One region of the Aminiphilus sp. genome, then DNA from elsewhere that is predicted to be linked to it. Evidence: riboswitches for the same ligand, from Rfam matches in the RefSeq annotation. Region 1 holds a riboswitch; the other holds the start of a gene.
What was found. Region 1 has a riboswitch for molybdenum cofactor ahead of Q1K49_RS11970 (cupin domain-containing protein). Riboswitches for the same ligand answer to the same signal wherever they lie in the genome.
Positions count from the first base shown of each region.

Region 2: another riboswitch for molybdenum cofactor. It lies ahead of Q1K49_RS04205 (molybdopterin-dependent aldehyde oxidoreductase); the one in region 1 lies ahead of Q1K49_RS11970 (cupin domain-containing protein).

Region 1 is NZ_JARKPW010000186.1:52,714-63,140, forward strand. It holds gene pruA (L-glutamate gamma-semialdehyde dehydrogenase) at 636-2,264, shown strand; gene Q1K49_RS11950 (DUF364 domain-containing protein) at 2,733-3,458, shown strand; gene modA (molybdate ABC transporter substrate-binding protein) at 3,550-4,329, shown strand; gene Q1K49_RS11960 (ABC transporter permease) at 4,349-5,164, shown strand; gene Q1K49_RS11965 (ATP-binding cassette domain-containing protein) at 5,152-6,195, shown strand; gene Q1K49_RS11970 (cupin domain-containing protein) at 6,343-6,789, opposite strand; molybdenum cofactor riboswitch at 6,869-6,994, opposite strand; gene Q1K49_RS11975 (molybdopterin-dependent aldehyde oxidoreductase) at 7,224-10,013, shown strand; gene Q1K49_RS11980 (cupin domain-containing protein) at 10,158-10,427, shown strand, end outside.
Region 2 is NZ_JARKPW010000067.1:6,034-25,594, forward strand. It holds gene pruA (L-glutamate gamma-semialdehyde dehydrogenase) at 1-1,317, shown strand, start outside; gene Q1K49_RS04200 (heme-binding protein) at 1,961-2,398, shown strand; molybdenum cofactor riboswitch at 2,503-2,623, shown strand; gene Q1K49_RS04205 (molybdopterin-dependent aldehyde oxidoreductase) at 2,842-5,571, shown strand; gene Q1K49_RS04210 (pyridine nucleotide-disulfide oxidoreductase/dicluster-binding protein) at 5,782-7,992, shown strand; gene Q1K49_RS04215 (DVU_1557 family redox protein) at 7,989-8,204, shown strand; gene trsM (DVU_1556 family methyltransferase) at 8,204-8,911, shown strand; gene Q1K49_RS04225 (DVU_1555 family C-GCAxxG-C-C protein) at 8,979-9,428, shown strand; gene trsS (radical SAM (seleno)protein TrsS) at 9,428-10,780, shown strand; gene Q1K49_RS04235 (DVU_1553 family AMP-dependent CoA ligase) at 10,777-12,135, shown strand; gene larC (nickel pincer cofactor biosynthesis protein LarC) at 12,065-13,201, opposite strand; gene Q1K49_RS04245 (translocation/assembly module TamB domain-containing protein) at 13,481-17,314, shown strand; gene Q1K49_RS04250 (threonine/serine dehydratase) at 17,321-18,319, opposite strand; gene Q1K49_RS04255 (bifunctional adenosylcobinamide kinase/adenosylcobinamide-phosphate guanylyltransferase) at 18,579-19,154, shown strand; gene Q1K49_RS04260 (adenosylcobinamide-GDP ribazoletransferase) at 19,219-19,561, shown strand, end outside.

The DNA.
Region 1 (10,427 bases):
GCTGCGGCATCCGCAACCGCAGCCTCCCCCCTTTTGCCGTAACCATGACGACGCCATCCTGGCCTGAGTACTCCCCTTGAAATGCACATAGGGCATGTAAAAGCATTCCATATGCCTCCACAAGGCCCGAGACCTCTCCGGGGCATCGGTGTTGCCGACAGATCCCCGTCGAATGGGATGGGTCCTTTCCCGGCGACAGGCCAAAGGCAAGGGAGTGCTTCGACTTTCCCACAGCGAGACACACCCGAATCGGACCTGGAATCCACTTCACACCACCGCTCCACGTACAGAAAGAGGACTGCCTTCCGCACGAACAGAGAACCCTCTCCATGACGTCCTCCACCGGAGCCTTCATTCCCGACACACCACGCACTCCGAGAGGCACGCTTCTCCCGAAAAATTCTCCGAGCCACATATGGAACCGATCGGCCTCGTGTTACTCTTCCCAGGCTGGGGTTTCCCAAGTCATGATCCGGATAAACTCCTTCGTTTTTCAGATATTTTGGATGCAATGCAACTCACTTGCATTTTTTCCAGACCCGATGTATCATCCTTCCCGGTACACGGTTGCCCACATTGCACTCTTTCGGAGAGAGTGTGTGCCGATACGAAAAAATTGGGAGGTCGGAAATCTCATGAACGGAGTTATTGTCGTTCCGCCGCCGAAAAACGAACCGGTCCTTTCCTACGCGCAGGGCTCCCCGGAGCGGGAAGCCCTGCGTCGTTCACTGAAGGAGCTGCGCTCTCTGCATCTTGAAATTCCTCTCGTGATCGGCGGAAAAGAAATCCGCACCGGCAGACTGGGGGAAATTCGAATTCCCCACGAACATGGCACAGTGCTCGCCACCTATCACAAGGCGGGCCCGGAGGAACTCCGGCAGGCCGTGGAGGCTTCCCGGGCGGCATGGGAAACATGGTCCAGGACTCCCTGGCACCACAGGGCCTCCGTATTTCTTCGTGCCGCGGAGCTGATCTCCGGACCCTACCGCATGACATTGAACGCGGCGACGATGCTCGGACAGAGCAAGACCGCCCACCAGGCGGAAATCGAAGCCGCGTGCGAACTCTCGGATTTTCTTCGCTTCGGCGTGCACAACATGCGTCAGATCTATTCGGTCCAGCCCGGCCATCAGGGAGAAGGCGCCTGGAACAGGCTCGACTACCGCCCTCTCGAGGGATTCGTCTTCGCCGTCAGCCCCTTCAATTTCACCGCCATCGGCGGTAATCTCTCCGCATCGCCAGCTCTCATGGGCAACACGATCCTCTGGAAACCCGCTTCCACGGGTGTTTTTTCCTCCCACTTCGTCATGCGGGTCTTCCTTGAGGCGGGGCTTCCGGACGGAGTCATCAACTTCCTCCCCGGCGACTCCAAGGATATGGAGCTGCTGCTGACCCATCCCGATCTCGCGGGAGTCCACTTCACCGGCTCCACCGGGGCTTTCCGGCGGATCTGGAAAACCGTGGCGGCGAACATCGAAACCTACAAAAACTACCCTCGCCTCGTGGGTGAAACCGGAGGAAAGGATTTCGCCATGGTGCACGCGTCGGCGGACCCGCAGGTCGTGGCAACCGCACTCGTCCGGGGCGCCTTCGAATACCAGGGGCAGAAATGTTCCGCCACGTCCCGGGCCTACATCCCGAAATCCCTCTGGGGAAGCATCGAGGAGGAGCTGCACTCCCAGCTCTCCCGGGTCAAGGTGGGCGATATCGAGGATTTCGGAAATTTCATGGGCGCGGTTATCGACAAAACATCCTATGAGACGCTTCGTTCGAGCATCGCCTACGCGAAAAACCACCAGGACGCGACAATCGTCTACGGGGGTACTTGTGACGACAGCAGGGGATTCTTCGTGGAACCCACGGTGATCCTCACGACGGACCCGAAATTCCGCCTCATGGAGGAGGAGCTCTTCGGCCCCGTGCTGACTGTCTATCTCTACGACGACGAAAAATACGAGGAAACGCTCTGCCTCTGCGACGCCACATCTCCCTACGGATTGACGGGAAGCATCTTCGCCACGGACCGGCAGGCCATCCTTGCCGCGGAGGATCTTCTGCGCCATGCGGCAGGCAATTTCTACATCAACGACAAGACCACCGGCGCCATGGTGGGAGACCAGCCCTTCGGCGGCGCGCGCGCCTCGGGGACCGACGACAAGGTGGGGTCATCCTACAACCTGCTTCGCTGGACATCCCTGCGCACCATCAAGGAACTGCTTCTTCCGCCCAGGGATTTCACCTATCCTTTTCTCCAGAGCGAGTAAACATCACCGCAGCCAAACCTGGGGCCCACTCCGCTCCGCCGCTCCATGCACAGGAACGGGCCACCCGCCGCACGAACGGGTGGCCCATTCCTCCTTGCTTCATCGCTTCCTCGCAACGTGTCGGAGGAAACACCCCGCACTCCACACCGTATCGTCCCCCGCGCATCGAGACAAGGAACGCCGCACCCCGTTCAAAAGCATTCCCCTCGGTTTTCCGTAAAGGCCGGAAGGATGCTTTCAGCCCAGGATCCGCCTCTGGACAGAAATCGACTTTGCTCCTACACTACGTAATGCAATTCAGTTGCATGATATGTACGGCCATCCACAACCGGGCAATACCGATTTCACCCATTCGCCCCTCTGCCCCTCTTTCTTCCGCTCCCTGCCATGAGGATGGAGAGAGGGGATTCACAGGGCGCGAGAAAAGCGGTTATCGTCATACTTTCTCCGTAATCCGAGGTGAACTTCATGTCCGCACTGCACGAAATTCTCCGTCAGCGCCTGACGGCGATCTGTCGGAGGGAAGGGCTTCTGGGGGAGACGGTGCGCGTCTGCGCCGCACCCCTTTCCACGGAAGAGGCCATCGGCACTCCCGAGGACAAGGATTTCCCGCTGCAGAAGGGAAAAGAGCGCCTTCTTCAGGCAACCTTTCGGGACGCCCGGGGACAGGCCTTCACGGACCACTACGGCAATTACGAGGGAACACTGGAGAGCCTCCTCGCCACCCCACCGGAAAACACCTTTCGCCGTGCGGTCTTCGTCGCTGCACTCAACGCGGTTCTCAAGCATCTCGGACTCATCGGAAACACCGTCCACTGTCGGGACGAGGATCCCCGCGCCTGCGCGTCCGAACTGGCTCCACAACTCCGGGAACGATTCGGCGCGGTGAAGATCACCCAGGTTGGCTTTCAGCCCCGCATGGTCGAGGCGCTGGCCCCACTGTTTCCTCTCCGCCTCCTCGATCTGGACCCGGACAACCTGGGGAACACCAAGTTCGGGGTTCCCGTGGAGGGGCCGGAAACGGCGAGCGACGCCGTGGCCTGGGCGGAGCTTCTCCTTGTCACCGGAACGCCCCTGGTGAACGACACCATCGGGGACTTTCTCTTGGACAAACCGGTGCTCTTCTATGGAACAACCATCGCCGGCGCGGCCCACCTGATGGGGTGGGAGCGCTTCTGTCCCAAGTCTTCGTGAGCGGAATCAACCGGGGGACGTTGGGACTGCCTCGACAGGACGGAACACACGAAGGACATTCACTATCCATCATTGAAGGGAGAGGTTCTGTATGCGTTTCATGCGTCTCACCCGCGTGCGGCTTTCCGCCGGATTTCTGATGCTTCTTCTGTGCCTGGGGAGTGCGATGCCCCTTGGAGCCACGACGAAGGAGCTGTACATGCATTGCGGTGCAGGACTCCGGCAGCCCGTGGAGGAACTCCTGCGCACCTACCGGGAAAAGGGCGGCGTGAATGTCGCCGTGGAGTACGCGGGGTCCGGCCAATCCCTGGTGCGTTTCAAGGCAACGAAAGAGGGAGACCTCTTCCTTTCCGGTTCCGCGTTCTTCGTGGAACAGCTCGCGAAGGACGGCTTCGTGACGCACTCCTTTTCCATCGTCCTCCATCCTCCGGTCCTTGCGGTGCATCCGAGCAAAACCGGGGAGATAACCACCGTCGATGATCTGGCAAAACCCGGTGTGCGGGTCGGCCTCGGCGACCCCAAGGCAATGGCTCTGGGGCGGACCGCGGAGGAGATCCTCTCGCACTCGGACAAAAAAGATGCGATTCTCGCGAACACCGTCGTCCGGGCCGCAACGGTGAAACAACTGTCCCTCTACGTGACCAAAGGGGACGTGGACGCCGCCATCCTTGCCAGGTCCGATGCGGTTCAGGCGAAGGACGCGCTCGTCTTCTTCGACATCGACCCCGCATGGTACACGCCGGAGATCGTCACGATCGCCGCTTTGAACACCTCCCGCCATCCGGAGGAGGCACTGGAGCTGGCGGAATTCCTCCGTTCTCCCGAAGCGGTTGCGGTGTTCCTCTCCCACGGGTTCTCGCCGCTGCCGTGACGTGCGGCTCCTTCATTCCATGAACCTTCTGGACCGGGTCCTGATCCTGCCGCTTCTCTTCTTCAGCCTGATCGTGGGCGGCGTCTTCGCCGCCCTGATCGGGCAGGTTTCCCCGGAAGAGTTGGCGCGTTCCCTGGTCCATCCGGAGACTCTTTTCGCGCTGCGCTTCTCCCTGACAACATCCTGCGCCGCCATGTTCGCAGCACTCTCCATCGGCATCGGGGCGGCATATTTCCTTTCCAGGCACACTTTCCCCGGAAAGGAATTCCTCGAGACGCTCCTCGACATTCCTCTCGCCATGCCGCCTCTCATCGCCGGAGTGGGACTCCTCTTCCTTCTCGGCAGGGACCTTCTGGGGGGGCATCTCGCACGGTGGGGCATCCATTTCATTCTCACCCCCTGGGGAGCCGTGGTGGCCCAAAGTTTCGTGGCAACACCCATCGTGCTTCGGAGCGCCCAGGCGGCCTTCGCCTCGGTCCCCAAAGGCTACGAGGAGGCGGCGCTCATGCTGGGGCTCTCGCCTCTCCAGGTTTTTTTCCGCATCAACATCCCTCTGGCGGCGAAATCGCTCCTCTCGGGAATAATGCTCGCCTGGGCACGCACCCTGGGAGAGTTCGGAGCGACCCTCATGGTGGCCGGAGCCACCCGTTTTCGCACGGAAACCCTCCCCATCGCGGTCTATCTCAACATCTCCAGCGGTGAACTGGGCATCGCCCTGTCATGTTCGCTCGTCCTTCTCGGCACGGCCTTCGCCTTCCTGTTGTGCACACGCATGCTGCACCGCACGTCGTCGAACGACACCCTTTCAGGAAAGGACTCCCGATGGCCGGGCTGACCCTCGCCGACGTGAGCAACCGATTCGTCCGGAACGTGTGCATGCATGTCCCCCCAAAGGGAGCATGCGCCGTCGTCGGACCTTCGGGGGCTGGTAAAACCAGCCTTCTCCGGATCATCGCCGGACTCGACGGACACACGGGAACCATCCGTCTCGACGACAGAGACATCCGCTCCGTCGAACCCCACCGGCGCAACATGGGATTCCTGGCCCAGGATCCCTACCTGTTTCCCCACATGTCCGTCGAAGCCAACCTCCTTCTTGCCATGGAGCGCGTTCGGAACACCCGTGCGGAGCGGAGACGGCAGGCGGCGGACATCCTCGAACGGCTTCGCATCTCCCACCTCGCCGACAGAAGACCCGCCACCCTCAGCGGCGGCGAAAGACAACGGGCAGCCCTGGCCCGAACCCTTGCCTCCTCCCCGGCGCTTCTCCTCCTGGACGAACCGTTCAGCAAGCTGGACCACCGAACCGCACACCATCTCCGCGATGAATTCGGCGCGTTGCGAAAAGAGCTGGGACTCACGACCATTCTCGTGACGCACGACCTGGCCGAGGCGAAGGACCTGACGGAACATCTCTTCGTCATGCACGTGGGGCACCTCATTCCCGTCTCCGCCTCACCGGAAAGAGACGAGGCGGAGGCGGAAGCGGCCGAATCCTTCCTCGGCGCACCGAACATCCTCCCCTGTCGGGAACGCGGGCGCCCATTCAAAGGCGTGATCGAGGCGGAGTGGGCCGGAGGGACGCTCCTGATGCCCGACGAGGGAAGACCCTTTTCCCGGTTTCTGGTCTCCCGAAGAGACGTGGAGGTGGGAAGAACAGCCCCGCCGGGGCCTGAACTGAACCGGTTTTCCGCTTCCGTGCGCAGCATCGTGGAAAGGGACGACGTGGTCTCGGTCGCTCTGGATGTGAACGGTACGCTCCTGTACGGGGAAATCGGGCGGGAACAGGCGGTGGACGCATATCTCCTCCCCGGAGCGCAGGCACAGGTCCTCCTGCGTCTCCGGTCACTTCATCCGTTCACGTGACGGAGAGAAGAGGTATCAGCCCTTCCGGAAGAAGGTTTCTTTCCGGCGACAGAGGGCTTTCCGGAAATAACCGACAAAGAAAGGGCTCGGGCGGCACGGAACGGAAACAGTGACTCTGCCGGAACGACACACGAACAACGCAACCACTCAGAAGAACCCTCCGCCCCCGGGGTCTCTCCGTTCCTTGGAAGGGATTCTGCGCAGCGTCTTGATGGCGTGAGGATCCGCCTCGACTGGGGCGATGCAGAGGTAGGCAAATTCTTCTTCCTCGCCGGAATTCTCGAAGACATGCTCCGCTCCGGAAGGGACATAGCCCCAGGCTCCCTGGTTCAGAGATATCTGCATGTCCTCCACCGTCATCCTGCCTCGCCCGCGGAGAACGACCACCAGATGTTCCCACTCGTGCCGGTGGGAGGGCGTTGCACAGCCGGGAGGCAGGGTGAAATAGCGCAACACATAATCGTCCCAATGGCGTCCCGGGGCGAAGACCATCCGTTTCGTGGCCTCCGGTGCAAGGGAGGAAAGGATGTGGGCGGGCAGGTCGTCAAGATTGCCCGTCAGCAGTTCCGAGCGAAGGAGAGATCGAGTCGTCATGAATGCGTGCCTCTTTCCGTTGCGGGGTCCCGCCGGGAAGATGCACACGACATTTCTTCCCCGAGGGCACGGAGAAGGAAAAGCGCCGACGCATCCTCCTTTCCGAAAGCGGGAGGCACATCCGTTTCCGGGTGTACCCTGTCGTCCGGTTTCCCTAGGCGACTACGCACCCTTAGGAAGATCCGGCTCGGAGGTTTTGTATACTGAATACTCTTTCACCTTATTCATTACATTACCCAACAACTCCTTCGTTGTCAACCCCTGCGGTGAAAGGTTTCCCGCAATGCCTCCCGGCCAAAACGGGTCAAAATGGAGCACAATTCGCACAAAATCTTGTCTCTCCAACACGTACTCCGCATACTGAGCTTGGCATAATGCCCTGCGGCAGGAACCAGGAAGAGGCCAACACCATTTGCGAGGAGGCACGGAGAGCCATGCAGAAGTATCACGTCAAGACGGTTCGGGTCAACGGAATCCCAAATCGCGTCATCGCGGATCCGGAGGAGAAGCTCGCCAAGATCATCCGAAACCAGCTAGGTCTCACGGGAACAAAGATCGGGTGCGGCTGCGGCCAGTGCGGGGCCTGCAACGTCATTGTAGACGGCAAGGTGGTCCGCTCCTGCATCGTTCCATGGAAGAGCATCCCGGAAGACGCGGAAATCCTCACCATCGAGGGCATCGGCACCCCCACGAAGCTCCACGCACTCCAGTGGGCCTTCATCGTCTGCGGCGCAATCCAGTGCGGCTTCTGCACACCCGGATTCATCATGGCCGCCAAGGGACTTTTGGACGAAAATCCCTCCCCCACGAGGGAGGACGTCCGGGACTGGTTCCAGAAACATTGGACAGCCTGCCGCTGCACCGGTTACAAGCAGATCGTGGATTCCGTCATGGAGGCGGCGGCGGTGCTCCGGGGCGAGAAGGAAATGGAAGACCTGGCGAAGATGCTCAAACCCGGCCAGTCCGTATGGGGAAGTACCTACCCGCGGCCGAGCGGAGTCTACAAAGCCACCGGAACATGGGACTTCGGCGACGACACGGCCCTGAAGCTTCCCGAGGAGACACTCTTCGCCGTACCGGTCTGCCCGGAGACGCATCACGCGAAAGTGAAAAAGATCGACCTCACCGCCGCGGAAAAAATGCCCGGCGTCGCAAAGATCGTCACCGCCAAAGATCTTCTCGCCAACAAGGGAACCAACCGCATCCGCGGTCAGGTGGGGTCTCCCACGGCCACCACGGACGGATGGGAGCGGCGAATCATCGTCGAAGAGGGCGACAAGATCCGCCAGTGGGGCGAATGCGTGGCCATCGTCTGCGCCGCCACGGAGAAACAGGCCCGGGAGGCCGCCGCGGCCGTCAAGGTCGATCTGGAGGAACTGCCCGCCCTTCTCCACGTGAAGGACGCCATGAAACCCGACGCCCCCAAGGTCTACGACGAGATCGAGGAAATCGACGGTATCCGGAACTGCTTCAACAAGCGCCCCCTCATCAAGGGTGACGATCCGAAAGCAGACATCGACAAGGCCGCGCATGTGGTGGAGGACGAATTCTACAGCAGCCGCCAGCCTCATCTGACCATCGAAACGGACTGCGGCTTCGGCTACTACGACGAAGAAGGGCGCCTCACCCTGCAGACCAAAAGCATCTGCGTCTACCGCCATCAGCTCATGATCTCCCGCGGCATCGGCCTCGCGCCATCCAAGCTCCGGGTGATCCAGAACAACATGGGTGCCTCCTTCGGTTACAAGGTCGCCCCCACGAACGAACCCCTCCTCGCCGCATGCGTGCTCGCCACGGGACGCCCCGTTTACATGCGCCTCGACATGAAGGAGCACATCGTGCGGACGCCCAAGCGCTCCCCCTTCCTCATGAAGATCCGCATCGGCGCGGACGAGAACGGCAAGATCGTCGGCGGCGAGCACACCTGGTATGTGGACCACGGCCCCTACTCCGAGTCCAGCCAGGACCTCACCAACAAGGGCGGCCAGTTCTTCCTGGCTCCCTACCACGTGGACAACCTTCGGGGATGCGGCTACACCTTCTTCACCAACCACCGCTGGTGCGGTGCCTTCCGCGCCTACGGCGCACCCCAGACCTACTGGGGCGGCGAAACCGCTATCGACATGCTCGCCGAGAAGTGCGGCATGGATCCCCTGGACTTCCGGGAGAAGAATCTGATCCGTCCGGGAGACACGCTCCCGAGCGGACAGAAGTCCGAGGTCTATCCGCTCCAGGCCATGGTCACCCGTATCCGCCCCTACTACAACATCGCCAAAAAGCGCGCCGCCGCTCTCTCCACCGACGAGGTCAAACGGGGCGTGGGCATCGCCTTCGGCATCTACAACTCCAACGATGACGGCCCGGACGAGGCGAACAGCAACATCGAGCTCACCAGGGACGGCGTGATCCTCTACAACACCTGGGAGGACCACGGACAGGGCGCGGATATCGGCTGCGTGGGCACCGCCCACGAGGCACTCAAGCCCATCGGCATCAAACCGGAGCAGATCAAGCTGGTGCTGAGCGACACCGCCAAGGCTCCCAACAGCGGCGCCGCCGCGGCGAGCCGCAGCCAGGTCATGGTGGGAATGGCCATCGTCGAATCCTGCCGGAAACTGCTCGACGCCATGCGGCGGGATGACGGAACCTACCGCACCTACGACGAAATGATCGCGGAGGGCATTCCCACCTTCTACGAAGGCTACTGGAAGGCAACGCTCCGCAACAACGAGGGAGAAGTGCAGCACTGCACCGACATGGACGGCGCGACGGGGCAGGGATATCCCTTCGCCAACCACATGTTCGGCATCTTCCTCGCCGAAGTGGCCGTGGAAGTCAAGACCGGCAAGACCACCGTCGAGAAATTCACCCTCTGCGGGGACGTGGGCAAGATCAACAACTTCCTCGTCGTGGACGGCCAGCAGATGGGCGGCATCGCCCAGGGCATCGGCCTCGCCATCAAGGAGGACTTCGTGGACGTGAAGACCCACAACAACCTCCTCACCTGCGGGTTGCCCTACATCAAGGACATTCCCGACGACATTCAATTGATCCACATGGAAACCCCCCGGGAATTCGGCCCCTTCGGCGCTGCCGGGACGGGCGAGATGCCCCTCTCCGCGCCGCACGCGGCGGTGGGGAACGCGATCTGCAACGCCGTGGGCGCCCGGGTGAAGGACCTGCCCATCACCGCCGAGAAAATCCTCGCGGCGATGAAGAAATAACCTGCTCGGCGCTCCGTCTCCGAGACGGGCGCCCCGGGTTCCATCAACGATCCGTTCGGATCCTTCTCCGGGAGATGCGGAACCGTGCAACGACGGGACCGCATCTCCCGGTCGCACCACTCCGTGAAAAGGAGGCGACAGGACATGTCGGAAGAGACGAAGGTCGGACAGGGAGGACTCGTCGAGGATCTGCCCCTCTGGGATGCCTCCGCACTGGCTCCGAACGTGCGGAAACGAATCATCTTCGGCCCCGGACAGTTCTGGGACGACTACGTGATGCGCCATTTCACCCTGCCTCCGGGGGAGAAAATTCCTCCGCACAGACATGCCTGGGATCACTTCGTGCTCTCCCTCAAGGGACACGGCCGCGTGGTGGTCCAGGGTGAACCGATCGACCTCGAGGCAGGACGGTGG
Region 2 (19,561 bases), on a different contig from region 1:
CGAGCGGCAGTCTTTCAACGTGCCGCGGACATGCTCGCCACGGTACGGCGCACCGAGCACATCGCAGCCATCATGACCAATCTCTCCAAAACACCCTTCGAGGCGGAGATCGATCTCGCGGAACTCGTGGATTTCTGGCGCTTCAACGTCTTCTACCTCCACGAGATCTATCAGGAGCAGCCCCTTCAAGGACAGGGGGAGATCAACCGCTTCGACTGGCGTCCCCTGGAAGGGTTCATCGTCGCCGTCACTCCCTTCAACTTCTACTCCATTGCGGGAAATTTGCCGACAGCCCCCGCCATGTGCGGCAACGTCGTCCTCTGGAAACCTGCGAAGAGCGTTCTTTACGCGAACTACCTCATTATGGAGCTCCTCCTTGAGGCGGGACTGCCGCCGGGAGTGGTGAACTACGTTCCCTTCTCCAGCGCCGATGGAGCCACGGTCCTGCGCCACCCTCTCCTGAGCGGCCTCCATTTCACCGGAAGCTATGCAACCTTTCTCACGCTGTGGCAGACCATCGGCTCCTCCGTCGAACACTATCGCTCCTTTCCCCGCGTGGTGGGGGAGACGGGAGGAAAGGATTTCATCTTCGCCCACGCGTCGGCGGACCCCATCGCCCTGGGAGCGAATCTTCTGCGCGGCGGATTCGAACTGCAGGGACAGAAATGTTCCGCCGCTTCCCGGGCCTATGTTCCCGAGAGCCTCTGGAGCAACGTGGAGGAGTACCTTCGGAGAGAGGTTCCCCTCATCTCCATGGGCCCCGTGGAGGACCTGGGCAATACCATGGGAGCCGTCATCGACGAGGAGGCCTTCCGCAAGATCAAGGGCTATCTCGACTATGCCCGGAACCATCCCGAGGAATACACGCTTCTCCTGGGAGGCGGCTGCGACGACCGAAAGGGATGGTTTGTGGAACCCACGGTGATCCGCACGTCCAATCCACGAGGGAAGCTCATGACCGAGGAGATCTTCGGCCCCGTGATCACCGTCTACGTGTACCCCGACGACGCCTACGAGGAGACGCTCCGCCTCTGCGACGCCACCACGGAATACGCTCTCACGGGGGCTGTCTTCGCCGGGGACCGCGCCGCCATCGCCACGGCGGAATGTCTCCTCCGGCACGCCGCGGGCAATTTCTACATCAACGACAAGCCCACGGGAGCCGTGGTGGGGCGTCAGCCCTTCGGAGGATCCCGTCATTCCGGGACGAACGACAAGGCGGGATTCTGGAACAATCTCACCCGGTGGCTCTCACCCCGGAACATCAAGGAGACCACTGTTCCCGCCACAAACTGGAGACGCCCCTTTCTGGGATGATCTCCTCCCGCTCCGGGTACGCCACGTCTTCATGCGCGTGCCCGGAACGGGTTCGTCCATAAACCCCTCTTCCTCCGCAGAGGAGCGCGCAGGAATCCATATCCGCTCCTCAACACAGACCTGTTGATCGAACACAAAAAGGCACTCCTGGAAAGGTGTGGCTCATCGCCGAAAGGTGTGGCTCATCGCCGCAGACGGCTGCCGAACACCATGAAAACCTTTTTGCGCAGGCTTGACGCACACAACTTCTTTCCGCCCAAACAACACATTCTTCTTCGAAATCCGAGGAACGGCGCTCAATCCAAGGAGTTGCTCAAAGAATTTTTCGAGACGGAAATTCTTTTGTCCTCTTTTGTCCAGTTTTGTTCTTTTTTCAGTATAAAAATCTCGAAAAATTACTTTTATTAGATTATATAATAATGTCTTGAATCAGCATCTTGTCATCCTTTGACTCGGTGCACAATATACATCTTCAAAAGAAAGTCCCGGTTCGAACCGTCACATCCGCCACACGGAGCGGTGCACAATATACATCTTCAAAAGAAAGCCATCGCTTCTCAAAATCACTTGACAGAATTCTTCATTCACAGGAAAATATTTGAAGTTCCATGAGTTTTTCCATTCACAAAGGAGGAGAACAACGATGGCAGCGGATGTTTCCAAGCTTCAGCTTCCCGGAGATCTCACCCTGAAGCAGGCCCAGATGGTCCTTGAGGCCGCCTTGGCCGACGCAGTCGCCCAGGGAGTGCCCATGAACATCGCCGTAGTGGATGCGGGGGCCAACTTGAAAGCCTTCGCCCGCCAGGACGGTGCGTTCATCGGCAGCGTGGATATTTCCATCAAAAAGGCGAAGACCGCTCGCTTCTTCAACATGACCACCCGCCAGCTCGGCGCCGCATCCCTCCCCGATGGTCCTCTTTACGGCATCGAAGTGTCCAACAACGGCGTCATCCTCTTCGCCGGTGGCGTTCCGCTGAAGAACAAGGACGGGGTCATCGTCGGCGCCATCGGCGTTAGCGGTGGCACCATTGATGAGGACGAACGCTGCGCTGACGCAGGAGCAGCGGTTCTTCTCAAGTAAGCCGACCGCTGAATCCCCGGAAAGGGTGGGGGCTCCTCCCTCTCTCTTTCGGAGGATCAGACTGAAAGGGACGTAAGCGGGCCCTTTCGCTCGGTATCACAATCGAAAAATAGACCTTCCGAGCTGCCGTGCCTACAAGAGCGATCTCATGGCATGCAGCCGTCAGGGTGTGTCTGGAAACGGACACGCCTCCCGTGTTTGGCAAGGAAGGCGGAGAAGAATGTTCCTCTTTGGGGACTGCCGTCTTTGCGCACGGGCAGTCCCTTTTTCTTTGGAGGTGGTGAAGGAAGAACGACCGGGGCAACAGGGGTAAAGAGATGGGGGGCATGGAAACGCAGCGGTTCTTCTCCGTCCACCCCATGAAGCAGAATGAGAGCGTACGAGCGGGCAGGGATGGAAATTACAGGATGTACAAAAGAGAGTACAAGGGGGGTTGAGGAACGATGCTTCAGAAACGTTTCTTTGTCAATGGTGTGGAGCGCAACGTCATTGCCAATGGGGAAGACACCCTGGCAAAGGTGTTGCGGGAACAGCTCGGCCTCACGGGGACCAAAGTGGGATGCGGAACGGGACATTGCGGCTCCTGCAATGTCATTCTCAACGGGAAACTGGTTCGTTCCTGCGTGTTCAAGATCAACAGAATCACCGAGGGGGATTGCGTGACCACCATCGAGGGCATCGGCTCTCCGGAAAAGCTGCACCCGCTCCAGAAGGCCTGGGTCGCATTCGGTGCAGCCCAGTGCGGCTTCTGCACGCCCGGCTTCATCGTCTCCGCAAAGGCACTTCTCGACCAAAATCCCAAGCCGACCCGGGAAGAGGTCCGGGAGTGGTTCCATGTGAACCGGAACGCCTGCCGCTGCACGGGGTACATCCCCATCGTCGATGCCGTGATGGCCGCGGCGAAGGTGCTTCGCGGCGAAATGAACGAAAGCGAGCTGGAATACCGCCTCCCCGAGAACGGTCGTATCTGGGGCGGCACCTATCCCCGTCCTACTGCGGTGGCCAAGGTCACGGGAACGCTCGATTACGGCGCAGACCTCGGATTGAAGCTTCCTGAGGAAACGTTGCAGCTCGCGCTCGTACAGGCCACGGTGAGCCACGCGAACATCCGGGGCATCGACACGTCCGAGGCGGAGAAGATGCCCGGCGTCCGTAAGGTGGTCACCCACAAGGACGTGAAGGGGAAGAACCGCATCACGGGACTCATCACGTTCCCTACCAATAAGGGAGACGGCTGGGACCGGCCCATTCTCTGCGACGAGAAGATCTTCCAGTTCGGCGACGCCATCGCCATCGTCTGCGCCGACACCTACGAGAACGCCTGCGCGGCGGCGGAGAAGGTCAAGGTGGACCTGGAGGTCCTTCCCGCCTATATGAGCGCTCCCGCAGCCATGGCGGAGGACGCCCTGGAAATCCATCCAGGCACGCCCAACATCTACTACATTCAGAACCTGGAGAAGGGTGACCCCACGGGACCTATCTTCGAAAAGGCCGCCGTCACCGTGGAGGACGATTTCTACGTGGGAAGACAACCCCACATGACCATCGAGCCCGACGTGGGCTTCGCCTACATGACGGACGACGGAATTCTCAAGATCCACTCCAAGACCATCGGCGCCCATCTGCACCTCTACATGATCGCCCCCGGGCTCGGCGTGGAACCCGACAAGATCGCCCTCGTGTCAAACCCCATGGGGGGCACCTTCGGCTACAAGTTCAGCCCGACCATGGAAGCCCTGGTCGGCGCAGCCACCCTCGCCACGGGAAAACCCTGCTTCCTTCGGTACACCTACTTCCAGCACATGACCTACACGGGGAAGCGCTCGCCCTTCTTCGTGAACATCAAGTACGCCGCCGACAATGAGGGCCGACTCCTCGCCATGGAGACGGACTACATCGTGGACCACGGTCCCTATTCCGAGTTCGGCGACCTGCTCACCCTTCGGGGCGCCCAGTTCATGGGTGCGGGCTACGATATTCCCAACATCAAAGGAACAGGGCGCACGGTGTGCACGAACCACGCATGGGGCTCCGCCTTCCGTGCCTACGGTTCCCCCCAATCCCTCTACTCGTCGGAACTTCTTATGGATGAACTGGCGGAAAAGCTCGGCATGGACCCCTGGGAGATTCGGTTCAAGAATTGCTACCGCCCCGGTGCGACGAATCCCAGCGGTCAGGAACCGGAGGTCTTCAGTTATCCAGAAATGCTCGAGGCACTGAAACCTCGATACGAGGCGGCGAAGGAAAAGGCAAAGAAGGAATCCACCGGCACGGTCAAGAAAGGCGTCGGTCTCGCCATGGCCTGCTATGGCTGCGGCCTTGACGGACCGGACAGCTCCGAGGCCTGGGCGGTGCTCAACCCCGACGACACCGTCACTATCGTCACCGCCTGGGAGGATCACGGTCAGGGAGCGGACATGGGCGCCATCGGCACCGCTCACGAGGCACTGCGTCCCTTGGGCATCACCCCGGACCGGCTGCGTTTCACCTGGCCCGACACGTCGAAAACGCCCAATTCAGGTCCCTCCGGCGGCTCACGTCAGCAGGTTCTCACGGGGGGCGCAATCCGCGTGGCCTGCACGGAAATGGTGGCGGGACTCCGTAAGGCTGACGGCACCTGCATGACCTACGCGGAAGCCACCGAAGCGGGAAAACCCGTGAAATACGTAGGGAAATTTACCGTTCCCGGCGTAGCCTGCAACGAAAAGGGGCAGGGAAAACCTTTCGTGGTCTACATGTACGGAGTCTTCCTCGCCGAGGTATCGGTGAACACCGAGACCGGAAAGGTCACCGTGGACAAGATGACCCTCATGGCGGACATCGGCAAGGTGAACAACCGGCTCGTCACGGACGGGCAGATCTACGGCGGCATAGCCCAGGGAATCGGCCTCGCTCTTTCCGAGGATTTCGAGGACATCAAGAAACACTCCACGCTCCCGGGCGCCGGCTTCCCCTACATCAAGGACATTCCGGACAACATCGAGATCGTCTACTTCGAGAACTATCCGCGCGAGTTCGGCCCCTTCGGCGCGGCAGGAGTGGGAGAGCTTCCTCTCTCGAGCCCTCACGCCGCTATCGGCAATGCCATTTACAACGCCTGCGGCGTAAGGGTCCATCGGCTTCCCGCACTTCCGGAAAAGATTCTCGCAGGACTGAAGGGAGAGCACGTCTAGGCAAATTCTCCTCCGTTCCCCCGTTCCGCCTCTGAACGAAAGAGCGGGGGAACACCTCTTCCGGAAACCCGAAAATTCAGGACTGGAGCCGGTTTGTCGCGGAACCACGACGTTTCGGACCCGCACCTTTGTTCCGCGTTCTCTGACGGTTCGCCGCCCTTCACAGGGGAAACGAACCGTCGGAAACGTCTTTTCCTCTGGAGGCGATCCATGGAACAGAATCTGCTCAGAGATCTGGAGCATCGCTGTATTCAGGAAGAACTCCCTTACTGTCAGGCCGCCTGCCCCCTCAAGGTGGACGTACGGTCTTTCTGTGCCGCCATGGCGCAGGAGCGTTTCGGCGAAGCCCGAAAGATCCTGGCAAAGACCATGTCCTTACCGGACATTCTGGGGCGGATCTGCGACCATCCCTGCCAAAACGCCTGTATTAGAACCGAAACGGGGGGAGCAGTGGAGCTCGGCCGGCTGGAACAGGCCTGTCTCGAAAGGACAAGCCCTGCCGCCCCACCCCTGTGCCTCCCTCCCAGGGATAAAACCATCACCGTGCTCGGAGGCGGCCTTTCCTCGTTGGTCTGCGCCTGTGAGCTGGCCAAGAAGGGGTATCGGGTTCTTCTGGAATTCACGGGAAAACTGCCGGGAGGGCGCCTTCTCGCCCTCCCCGAGGAAATCCTTCCGCAAAACATCCTCGCCGAGACATGGGCGTTTCTGCAGAAGCTCGGCGTGACCCGCACAGGTGGGGAATCCCTCTCTCTCCCGGCCCTCCGGGAGGGCGAGGCGGCCTACCTGGGCATGGACGATCCTGCCATGGCGCATCTCGCCACCGTCGGGACAGTGGATTCCACTACCTATGAGACGGCCACCGGAGGACTGTTTGCCGGAGGTTTTCTCCGGAACGGATCGCCGTCTCCCGCCTGGGAGGCGGCTGATGGAAAGCGCGCAGCGAACTCCCTGGACCGATTTTTCCAGGGGGCTTCCCTCTCCTCGGGCAGAGAGAAGGAACTCTCCGACGCGACGCGACTCCACACGCCGCTCCGCGATGTGGAATCGATCTCCCCGAGGCGCGACCCCGCGGAGGAAGCCCGGCGCTGTCTTCAGTGCGAGTGCCGTCACTGCGTAGGGGAGTGCGTTTTTCTGGAGACCTACAAGCGCTATCCCAGGGCGTACGCCAGAGAAATCTACAACAACTTCGCCGTCGTCCAGGGATACCACCAGGCGAACAGAATGATCAATTCCTGCGCGCTCTGCGGCCTCTGCGAAACGCTCTGCCCCAACGACTTCTCCATGGCGGACCTCTGCCGCGCCGCCCGGGAGGAACTCGTGGAGCGCGGCCTCATGCCTCCCTCGGCCCACGAGTTCGCCCTGCTGGACATGGAGCAGGCGAACGGCCCGCGGGCCGCGGGCTTTCGTCCGGGCCGCACGGCAACGAAGGCCCTTTTCTTTCCGGGATGCCAGCTCGCGGGCACCATGCCAGAACAAACCGAGGCACTTGTCTCCTTTTTGGACGAACGTTTTTCCGGAACCCTTGGAGTGCTCCTGGGGTGCTGCGGCGCTCCGGCCTGGTGGGCAGGACGAAGGGACATGCTCCAGAAGGTTCTCGACACTCTGCGGGAAACCCTGGCTTCCCTCGGAAATCCCCCGCTGATCCTCGCTTGTTCTTCCTGCAGCGACGTTTTTCGTCGCCTGCTTCCGGAAACATCTCTTCTTTCCCTCTGGGAAGTACTCCGCGAAAAGGGACTGCCTCCAGGACACCCCCTGCCGGACCCGCTCGCGCTCCACGATCCCTGTACGACCCGCTCCCTTCCGGCCTGGCGCACTGCCGTTCGGGACATTCTCCGGGCACTGGGACAGCCCTTCGAGGAGCTGTCCATGACGGGCGAGACCACGCGCTGCTGCGGCTACGGCGGTCTCCAGTCTCTTGTGGATCCCGATCTGGCGGAAAAAGGGGTACGACGGCGGCTCGGAGAAAGCGACAAGGATTTTCTCGCCTACTGCGCCATGTGCCGGGAAAGTCTCTCCGACTCGGGCAAACCGGTGGCACACCTCCTGGACCTCTTCTTTCCTCCCGCGGCACCTTACGAGGCAGTGGGTTTTTCCGCGCGACAGGCCAACCGGGAACAGTTGCGGCGACGACTTCTCGGAACCTGCGATCTTCCGCCGGACCCTTGGGAAGATCTGGATCTCATCGTGTCTCCCGACATACGGCGACGCCTTGAAGAACGCCACATCCTCGACAGCGATCTCCGGCGGACTCTTTGGGAGGCCTCCACTTCGGCCCGCCTTCTCGTTTCACCGGATGGAAGAACATTGGCGACCTCGCGCATCGGCAACGTCACCTTCTGGGTGGAATACCGGAACGAAGGGGCTTCCTTTCGGATCGTCAACGCATGGGGCCATCGCATGACTGTGGAGGTTTTGTCATGAGCGGCGAGACGGGACTCAGTTTCAAGGACGAGACAGGTTGGCGGTGCGGTTGCGGCGGCGAACTCGAACCCCGGAAGGTGGCCGCCCGTTATCTCGGCAGTCGCTTCGAGGTGGAACTGCCCGCATGCACCGTCTGCGGACTCGTCCTCGTTCCCGAAGCCCTTGCCCTGGGCAAGATGCTCGAAGTGGAGAAAATCCTGGAGGACAAGTAGTGCCGCTTCCCTACGAACACCCCCTGTGGCGTACCGTCATGGGAGAGGCCCTGCATCCCGGCGGAAAGGCACTGTCCCTCCGGTTGCTCGACCTGTGCGGATTTTCTTCCGGCACGGCCGTTCTCGACGCGGGGTGCGGCGGGGGAGCGACACTTGAACTGCTCCAGGAGCAGGGCGTCCGCGCCGTGGGGCTGGACAGATCTTCGGATCTTCTTTGCCGGGCTGCGGCGAAGGGTCCGGTGATGAAGGGGGATCTCCGCCGCATTCCCTTCGGGGAGGGAATATTCGAGGGTGTGGTCTGCGAATGTGTTCTTTCCCTGCAGGAATCGCTCTTTCCCGTCCTCGGGGAAATCGCCCGCGTCCTGAGACACGGCGGCAGGCTCGGCGTGACAGACCTCTTCCGCCGCCGCGGTGAACCCTGCGGTGGAGGAGGGGAGTCCTGCGCACAGGGAGCCCGTTCCCGGAAAGAGCTGGAAACAGCCCTTTCGGAGCACGGATTCGCGCTTCTGCTTTTCGAGGATCACTCCGCACTGCTCCGAGAATGCACGGCCCGGCTCGTCTGGGAAGGCATCCTGGAGCCGCCGCGTCCACCCTGCCGCTCCCTTGGCTACGGTCTCTGGGTGTGCCGACGGGAGAACGCTTCCGGTGTCGACAACGCGGAGCGACGGGAGTGCTTCTCGCCGGACACACCGGAACGAGTACGCTAAACGGAAAAATCCGTCTCCGGACAGACCGACCGGAAACATTTGCACACAGGCATCGAGGAGGGAGAGCATGGACGATCTTCACACTGCAATGATGGAATGGGCACGGGATGGATACTGCTGTTCTCAGATCATGATCCTTGCCGGACTGGCCTATACGGGGCGGGAGAATCCGGACCTGGTCGCCTCTCTGGGGGGTCTCTGCAAGGGCGGATACGTCCCCTGGGGGACCTGCGGCGCCCTGAGCGGCGCCTGCTGCCTCCTCGGCTTCTATGCCGGAAAGGGTTCATCGTGGGAGCAGAAGGACCCCCGGCTTCTCTTCATGGCGGAGGAGCTGCACCGCTGGTTCCGGGAACGCTGGGGCGCCGGAGGAGAGCGCGTGGGCTGCGGCGATATTCTGGGCGACACAGCCGCTCCCGATCCGATCGTCTGTTCCTCCATGGTCGCCGCAACGCTCGAAAAGACACTGCAACTACTCGTAGGACAGGGCTTCGGCCTCCAGGAAGGACGCCCCTCCTGATGGCACTCCTGAGACGTACGCACAGCCTCTGCCCCGTCTGTCTCAGGCGAATTCCCGCCGCTCTGGAGACAGAGAAGGAAAACGTTTTTCTCCGGAAGCGATGCCCCGACCATGGAGATTTTTCCTGCCTCGTCTGGGAGGGAGCGCCGGACCTGCACGCCTGGACATCCTCCCGATTTCCCCTTTCCGGCCCGGAGAACACACCGCCCGACGACTGTCCCCGGAGCTGTGGCCTTTGCGAATTCCATGAACAGCGGAGCTGCACCGTCGTGGTGGAGGTGACGGAGCGCTGCCGACTCGGCTGCCCGGTCTGTTTCGCCGATGCGGGGAGCGGGGACGAACCGGATTTCGCCACCCTGGAGACGCTGCTCCGAAAGATCCGGGACAGGGCTGAGGGCGCGATTCTCCAACTCTCCGGCGGTGAACCCACGGAACGATCCGATCTGCCCGAACTCCTCCGCCTGGCATCCGGTCTCGGTTTTCCCGGAATTCAGCTCAACACGAACGGCCTCCGCCTCGCCGAAGAGCCCGGATACGCCCGAAGGCTTCGGGAGGCGGGGCTGGGATGGGTGTTCCTCCAGTTCGACGGCCTTCGGGAGACGACGCATCTCGCACTTCGGGGAAGACACCTCGGAGCGGTCAAGACAGATGCTCTCCGCGCCTGCGCCGGGGCGGAACTGGGGGTGGTTCTCGTGCCGACCCTTCAGTGGGGAGTGAACGACGACGAGATAGGGGATATCGTCCGATACGGTCTTTCTCTCTTTCCCACGGTACGGGGCGTGCACTTTCAGCCCCTGAGCTTCTTCGGCCGCTATCCCGCCCCACCCCGGGACGAGACGCGCCTGACTCTGCCCCGGATCCTGCGGCATCTTGTCGCACAGACCGGGGGACTCACCGAGCTCTCGCACTTCCGTCCCTCCCGATGCGAGCACGAACGCTGCTCCTTCCGCGCGGTGTACCTTGTGGAAGCCCCGGACCGGATCTTCCCCGTGGGACATGAACCCTGCTGCGGGACACGGCCCAGGGAGGAAGGCCCGCTCAGAGCCGTGGAAAGCATCCGGCGACGCTGGGGAGCGGACGTCTCCCGGGAAGTCTCCGTCTCCGGAGAAGGTGTTGCGAACCACTGCGCCTCCGCCTCGTCACCGGAGGACGATCTCGACCGGTTTCTCCGCCTTGGAAAAAGGGGCAACTTCAGCATCAGCGCCATGGCCTTCCAGGACGCGGAGAATCTCGACCTCGAGCGGCTCCGCTTCTGCTGCGTCCATGCAGCCGCGCCGGACGGACGCCTCGTCCCCTTCTGCGCGTGGAACCTCACCGCCCGGGATGGTACACCGTTGCACCGTCGCCCGTGAGTATCCCCATCACCCCCCTCGACGCCTGGATCGCCCGCCGCCTGGAAGATGGAACGCCGGGGGCCGGCTACTCTGCCGAAACCCTTCGACCGGTGGACCGAAAAACCCTGGCGGCAGCCCAGGAGAGGGCGTTGCGTGTTCTCGTCCGCCATGCCGCCGCGAACGCCCCTTTCTACCGGGAATGCCTTCGCGGCCTTGAGGACGCCCCTCTCCGGGAATTGCCCTTCACCTTTCCATCGGATCTCGCCGGGGCGGAATCACGCTTTCTCACGGTCTCGCAGTCCGAGATCCGCCGGGTGGTCACTCTCGCCACGTCAGGCACCACCGCACCGCCGAAGCGCCTCTGTTTCACCGACGAGGATCTCGAGGCGACGGAGGAGTTCTTTCTCCACGGCATGGTCACCTTCACCCCGCCGGGAAGCGCCGTGGCAGTCCTCATGGGAGGTACTCGCCCCGACGGCATCGGAGCGCTCCTCAAACGGGGGCTGCGGCGTCTGGGGTGTTCCGTGCACGTGTTTCCCCTCGGGGAACCCCCCGCCGCAACAGCGGCGCGGCTGGACGAAGTGCGCCCTTCAGTCGTGGTGGGGCTCCCCGCCCAGGTGGCGGCGGCGGCGGAACTGTCGCACCACGCCCCTCGGGTAGCACTTCTCAGTGGGGACATGGCGCCGCCCTCTTTGCGACGGCGCATCGAGGCACGGTGGGGATGCCGCGTCTTCGTTCACTACGGGCTCACCGAATCCGGATGGGGATGCGCCGTGGAATGCGCCGCCCGAGAGGGATGCCACGTGCGGGAACTCGATCTGCTGCCGGAGATCGTGGACGAGAATGGAAACGTGCTCCCCCAGGGAGAGTGGGGGGAAGTGACGCTCACCACCCTGACGCGCCGCTCCTTTCCACTTCTCCGGTACCGCACCGGCGATGAAGGGCGGTTCCTCCCGGAATGCTGCTCCTGCGGCTCCGTTCTCCGCCGCGTTGAGGTCCGGGGACGCCTTCCCCGGAGGGGGGCAGGAGGACATCTGTTGCGCCTGTACGACGCGGAGGAGGTGCTGTGGCGGTTGCCGCAGGTACGGGATTTCGCCCTTTCCCTCTCCGGCGGGAAAGACAGGCACGAAACGCTCCTCCTCGAGTTGGTCGTCTCCGGAGAGGACGGGGACATCGCCGCAAAGGCGGTACATGCCCTGCGCGCCCTTCCGGGAATACCGCAGCATATCGTGGTGACGCAACACTTCGGTCCGGTTCCGGAGCGCCCCGGACCGAAGAGGAGTTGGGGGGACGCGAGCGTCCTTACCGAGGATCGAAGCGGTCGTCGAATTCCACCTTTTCCTTCGTCACACCCCCGAGGCGGGAGATCTTGACCCGCACGAAGCGATCCTCCCCTTTCATCGGGCGCCGCTCCACGGTGTACTCCATTTTCCGTCGCCCCACGGGCCAGTAGCGGAAACCGATGGTGGAGGTTTCCCCGAAGAGAAGGTCCGCGACGCTGTCGAAGTGCTCCCGCTTCGCCAGAATGCGCAGAAGAAAGAGCGGACGTCCCTTCTTGCCGAGGGCCTGCACGAGATGGCTTTCCAGAGCGACTTCCTGAAGGAGCGCCAGCACTCTCCCCATTTCCTCCCCGGTCATGTCGTCGATGGAGACCTCGAAGAGCAGGACCTCTTCGAGAGCGTCACCCTTTTCTTCGCCCTCCGCGTCGCCCCTGCAGAGGAGAGCGCGCAACACGTTGGGAACGGAGAAATCCTTCCTGCCCGCGCCGTAGCCGACCCGGAGAGGCACCACGGAGGGAAGATCCTGCAGAAAACGGGCCCCCGAGGAGGCGAGAAGCGCCACTCCCGTGGGTGTGGCGATCTCCTTCCGCACCGGCCCTCCTTCGAGGGGAATTCCGCAGCGGGCCGCCAGGGCCGCCACGGCGGGAACGGGAACCGCGAGCAGCCCGTGGGCGGTGCGCACCGTCCCGCCTCCGACCCGGACGGGGAGGGAGCAGAGTGGCGGAAACCCCAGATTCTCCAGGAGGAGGAAGAACCCCAGCACATCCACGATGGTGTCGAAGCTCCCCGCTTCGTGAAGGTGCACCGATTCGGGATCGCTGCCGTGCACCTGGGCCTCCGCGGCGAGAAGAAGCTCCAGGGCCGCTCCGGCACGGCGGCGGACCTCCTCCGACGCATCGGCGAAGGTGGCCGCGGCATCCAGAAGCACCCGGAGTTCTTCTCCCGACCGGGCGTGGTAGTGCTCTTTCGGGAGCACATCGACGCAGGTTGCGGAGAGCCCCTGCTTCACCGTCTTCGCGATGCGGATCTCCGTTCCGGCGACACCGAGCCCTTCGAACCGCTCCAGGGGCTCGAGACGTGCCCGGGAAGCTCCGAGGTCGAGCAGTGCCCCGAGAAGCATGTCTCCACTGACACCGCAATGTGGTTCAAGAACAAGCATGCATGTTCCTCCTCGCCATGACCGTCTGACCGTCAGCGCTCCGGTCTCTCCGGACCGACCCGGCCGAAAAGGGATCTTCCGTCCGAATCCTCACTTGCCGGAGCCTTTCAGTCCGTGCAGATCGCCTTCGGGATCGAAGAGCCGTTTCCTTCAACCTGCACCGCAGGCAAGATCCCAAGGAAGCGAAGGTGCTTCCGGGGTAATCTTGCGGACGTGCTCCATGGCTCAAGATGATACAATATCTTTCGAGGATTTCGACGAGTGGAGGAGCTCCGATTGATGGACAGAAACGACGAGCGGAGGTGGGGGCAGATACACCCCGGGGCGACCCCGTCCGCCCCCCCGGAAAATTCATCCGCACCCATCCCCGAAGGTCCCTCCGGAACAGGAAGGTTTCGGTCCGGTCCGGTGCGCCTGTCGCTCCTTCTCATGGGCATCGCCGTAGCCCTGGGCTTTGCGGGCTACTTTTCCCTCTCCAGGTTCGATTGGGGAGGGGCTCTTCTGCTCGGGGAACTCCAACGCCTCATTGAGGCAAAGAACCTGGGTGCGCTGTCGGTGGAACAGGTCTCGGGTAACCCTCTCTCGGGATTTCAGCTCTCCGGCGTGACCCTCCGGGGCAAGAACGGAGCGATCACCGCCGACGGCATTCGTCTCTCCTTTCATCCGGACAGCCTGCTCCGGAGAGATCCCGCACTTCGGACGGCGACACTCCAGAAACTCTCCGCCCCTTGGGGCGCCCTCGAACCACTCCTCGACGCCTACGAACCGGAAGTGGGAAACGTCCCCCCGTTGTCGCTCTCTTTCCTGGAAAGCACCGCGGAAACTCCGGCGGGAACGTTCCTGCTCGAACGGGGACGCCTTCGCATCACCGACAACGCGTCGTCCTTCGCGCTCTCCCTGGAGGGCGCTCTCGACGGGCTCTCCCTCGCCGCCACAGGAGAGGCGCGCCTCCGCGAAACACTCTCCGAGACAACGTCCACATCCGCCTCCCGGGGAATGACGCTCGTCCTCGAACGAGGCGAAGTGACTCTCGGAACGGACACCCTCGTCCTGCAAGGCGAAGTGCCCCTCGACCCCGAGGGAGCCGTTTCTCTGGAGGGAACTCTGCGCCACCTCTCTCTGGAGGAGGTGGCGAGATGGATCGCGCCCCTGGCGGGAGACGACGCGACAAACAAGGCGCTCCTCTCGGCTCGAGGAACGCTGTCCGGGAGCTTCCGCCTCTCCGGAACCGTCGGAGAACCCGTCGCGGAAGGGACCGCCCGTCTCGAGGCGGGAACCCTCATGGACATCCCCCTGGAAATCCGCTCCGCCCGCTGGGCCTGGCAGGGAAAACGCTTTACGCTCTCGGACTGTTCCGCTCTTGTGAGGAAGTCGCCGCTTTCGGGAACGCTCTCCCTGGATCTGGAGCCGTCCTCTCCGGAGATGGCCGTGACGCTCGCCGCGTCGTCCCTCTCCCTCGACGCATGGCACGGAGAATTTCCTTTCCTGAGCTTTCTTTCCGGAACCGCCGCCTTCCTCGATCTCGATCTCGCAGGCCCTCTGGACGGAGCCCTTCGGGGACACGTCCGCCTGCGGGATCTCGACGGCTCCGTCGCGGGGTACACCGTGGCCGACACCACCGCGGAGGCGGAATTGCGGGAGGTCGATGTGGCCTTTCGGAGCAGGGGACTCTGGCTCGGCGCACCCTTCACCGCCACAGGTTCCGCCGGCACGGATGACGCGACCTCCCTGAACGTGCGGCTCACCGCCTCGTCCGTGCCGCTCCATCGCCTCCGGGAGGCCTTTCCCGATGTGGAAGGGCTCGCTCTGGAGGGCAACCTCACCGCAACCCTCTCGATCACCGGGCCCGCCGCATCGCCGAAAGTGGAGGGACTTCTGGAGACGGAACGGTTCCGCTTCCGCGGAGAACCCCTCGATGCGGTGGCCCTCCAGGCCACCTACGAGGAAAAGCGTTTCTCTCTTGAGAAAGGGACCCTTGTCTGGAGAACCGTTCCCCTGGAATTCTCGGGAACTGTTGCGGATATCCCCGGTCGGGGAACGCTGGATCTTCGGGGCACCGCCAAAGATCTTTCTCCGGAGCTTCTTTCCTCTCTCTCGGGAGGGCCCGGTGCGGGCATTCCCCTCGGCCTGACCGGAAAGGGATCCGCCCAATGGCGCCTCTCGGGAAACGTCTCCCAACCCGTTCTCTCTCTTCAGGTCACGGCACCCAGCCTTCACGTGGAAGGGCAGGTTCTCTCGAAGGTCCTTCTGGAGGGATCCCTCACGGAGAGGGAATTCCGCATCGCCAAGGCCCTGGCGCAGTTCGGAGGCGGAGAGGTCCGCGCCTCGGGATCGGTCGCTCTCGGGCGTTCCGACGGAGCCGTCGCCTTGAAGATCGACGGCTCCTACAAGGACATTTCCCTGAAAAACATCCTTCCCGAAAAGAACACCACAGGAGCCCCCCTCGACGGAAGCGTCGCGGGAACCTTCGCGGTGACGGGGAACATCGCTTCCCCGCTGGTGGAGACAGCCTTTCAGGTGAGCGCCCTCGCGGGCGTTCCCCTTCCCGTCCAGTCCTTCCGAGGCAAACTCCGCCTCGAAAAGGGACCGGGGTCGGCTCCTTTCGGGCGCATCCGTCTTCAGGACCTTCAGGGAGAACTCTGGGGGGGGAGGGGAAGTATTTCCGGCGTTCTCGATCTTCCCGGCGGAGGCAAACCCGCTGTGCTCGATCTGAAGGGAACCCTTTCCTCCATGGACATGGCCAATTCCCACGCCACGCTGGGCGACGCGGGAGGGGTCTATCTTAGGGGAAAGGCCGGCGGTGAGCTGGAGATCACGGGAACATCCGAACAGCCACGGCTCCGCCTGAAAGCTGCCGCACCTCGCCTCGTGGCGAACGGTTTCCCCTTCACCGAAACGGAAGCACTCGTCATCGCCGAAGCGGGACGAATCCGCCTGGAGAAATTCCAGGGGTTCGTCGGCGCTTCTCCTGTGATAGCTTCCATGGACGCCCTCTCCGAGGAAGGGACGTGGAAGGTCGCCTTTTCCGCCTCCGGAAACAACCTCGACCTCGCCGTCTTCTCCCGGGAGTGGTTCGGCCCGACGAAAAACGTCCTTTCCGGGCGGTTTTCCTTCGACACGAAGGGAAGTTTCGCGGAGGGACTCTTCAGCGGCAGCGGCCTCATCGACGCCACGCGGATCTCCCTCCGGGGATTCCGGGCGGAATCTCTGAAGGCTCCCTTCACCTTCCAGGACGAATACGTCACCGTGGAGGACGCAAACGCCGGAGCCTACGGCGGAAATTTCTTCGCCCAGGGAACGATGAACCTTTTCACCAGGGAGTGGGGCGGCAACCTGCGCATCGAGAGCGTGGACGTGGCACCCGCCCTGGCGGATCTGGCATCCCTCGAAGGAAGCGTCTCCGGAAAGGGGACCTTCCGCGTGCGCGGAAACGGTACCCTGGGAAGGCTCTTCGGAACGGAGGCCCAGGGAACACTGGACGTCGAGAACGGTGCCTTCTCGGGCTTTCCGGGCATTCAGGACATGGCGAGGGCGACGGGAGGCACGGAGATCCCCTTCCGCTCTCTCAAGGGCTCCTTCGCCTTCGACACGGGCATGTTCTACATCATCCCGGGAAGCCGCATGGCCGCGCCTCCCGGAAACCCCGCCTATCGCTATCTCTCCGCGGACGGCAGCGTCTCCCTCGGAGGGCCGCTGGACCTGAAGTGCTACGGAGAGATCAACGTCACTGCCTTCAATGCCTTTCTCGGAGCATTGAAGGGACTCATCCAGGCAGGCGGCTCGTCGGAACTTCTGCTCCAGGAGATTCTGGGCGGCCTCGTGGGTGGAGCGTCCCGGAGAGATTTCCGTGAGGTCTCCTTCAAGGTGAAGGGAACCCTGGACGCTCCTTCCCTGGAGGACATTTCCGTCTCCCGAAGGGAGACGGTCTCGCCCATTCCCGTCTCCCCGGGAGACCCGAAGAACAAGAACACCAACGAGCAGGTCCGCATCACCCTTTCCTTCCCCGTCGGTCCCGGCGGCGGTTCCAGCGAGGATGTGGGGAATCAGGTGCAGCAGCAGATCCTGGAGCAGATGATCAAGCAGATCATCAAACCCGGAGAGAGTTCCGAGTAGCGCGCCTCATCCGTCGAGGGCCGCTCCGAGCACGGAGAGGAGAACCGCCTCGTCCACGTTTCCTCCGGAGAGGATCACCCCCACCCGGCGCCCCGTCACGTCGATCTTCCCCGCGAGCAGGGCGGCGACGCCCACCGCGCCGGAACCTTCCACCACCTGGTGGTGTTCCCGATGCAGAAAGGCCATGGCCCGGGCGATGTCCTTCTCCTCCACGGCGAGAAATCCCGTGACGCGCTTCTTCGCCAGATCGACGAGGCTTTGGGGAATGTAGCCCATGAGACCGTCCGCCAGGGAGTCCTCATAGGTCACTTCCACCACGGTTCCCCCCGGCCAGGAAGCGACCCAGGGCATGGAGGCCGTGGACTGCACGCCCCAGATCTCCACTTCGGGGCGCAGGGCTTTGGCGGCGATGGCCACGCCGTTGATCAACCCTCCGCCTCCGGCGGGCACGAGAAGCAGATCGAGATCGGGCTGATCGAGGAAAAGTTCGAGTCCCAGCGTTCCCGCTCCGGCGATGATCCAGGGATCCTCGAAGGAGGAGAGGTAGGTGAGCCCCTCCTCTCTGGCGAGACGGGCCGCCTCGGCTTCGGCGTCGTCGTAGTAGTGTCCCACCACCTTGAGAGTCACCCGGGAGCCTCCCCGGGTGAGAATGGCCTGTTTTTTCGTCTCGGGACAGACGCCGGGAACGCAGACCGTGGCTGCCACGCCCAGCTCCACCGCAGCAAGGGCCACTCCCTGGGCATGATTCCCGCTGGAGGCGGTGACCACGCCGCGGCGCCGCTCCTCCGGCGTCAGGCGCTCCATCCGATTCAGGGCTCCCCGTACCTTGAAGGAACCGCAGAGCTGCTGGTTTTCCAACTTGAGATACACCTCTCCGCCGCAAACCTGCGAGAGCGGCGCGGAACGTTCCGTGGGGGTGTGCCGGACACGTCCCTCCAGGGTTTTTCTCGCCAGAAGCACATCGGTGATCTGCGGATCGATTTCTGCGCAATCGCGCTTTTCCATGATCGGCCAACTCCTCTCCCGATTCGTCGCCGGGGAGCGCTCCTCCGGCGGGGCCTTTTCCGGCGAAAGAGACCGGATTCCGCCACCACCCCATCGTAGCAAAAAGACGGCGCTTGCGCCCTCTCTGCTCCCGGCTCTATACTTGTCTCGAATTCGGACACCTTGATGCATACAGCACAAACTCGAGAAAGCTCTGCCACGAACGACATCGGACGTCACCCTCGCAAAGAGTGGAGCAAGAGAGAGAAGGAGAAGAGACATGTCATCCCTGACCCTGTTTCTCGGCGGTATGCGGAGCGGTAAAAGCCGTCTCGCCCAGACCACGGCGGAGCGCCTCGGCGGCGGCACCGTCACGTACGTGGCCACGGCGGACGTCAAAGACGCGGAGATGGCGGCCCGCATCGCCCTGCACCGGGCCGCACGGCCCGAGACATGGCACACCCTGGAAGGTACACCGGAGAAGATCCCCGAAAAAATCCGGGGCATCCGGGGCATTCTTCTGCTTGATTGTCTTACCCTCTGGCTCTCCAGGCTTCTCCTGGCGGAACCCTCCGCCGACGGAGAGGACCTTGTCGCATGGAACGCGGCGGAAAAGCGGATCCTGGACCTCCTGGAGCACCTGCTCGACGCGCCCGCCCGGAGCGCCCACTTTCTCGTGGTGAGCAACGAGGTGGGGCACGCTCCCATTCCTCCGTACCGCCTCGGACGGCGTTTCGTCGATCTTCAGGGACGGGCGAACCAAGTCGCTGCGGCAAGGGCAGACGCGGTGGCCTTCGTGGTCGCGGGCATTCCGCAATGGCTCAAGGGAACGCCCCCGGACATGCCGGACCTATGACGATGATGCGTCCTCGTGCTGCGGACACAATGGAGCCCGGCGAAACGGAAAGGATCTTCACGCCATGATCCCCACCGCGATTCCGGCGCGCCTCTACGCCGAATTCATCTTTCTTCTGGGATTTCTCTCCCGAATTCCCATCCCTTCCCGCTTCTGGCCGCGACAGCCCGTTTCTCCCGCGTCGGCCCTCACGTTCGCGCCCCTCGTGGGAGCCCTGCTGGGAGGACTCGCCGGCGGAGGAGGCACCCTTTGCGCTCTCGGCATGCCTCCCCGGGCCGCTGCGTGGGGAGCGCTGGCGCTCTATGCCCTGCTCGGGTGGTCGCTCCACCTCGACGGCTGGACGGACCTGGCGGACGGGTGGGGGAGCGGCAAACGGGGCGAAGCGCTGCGGAAGGTCATGAAAGACA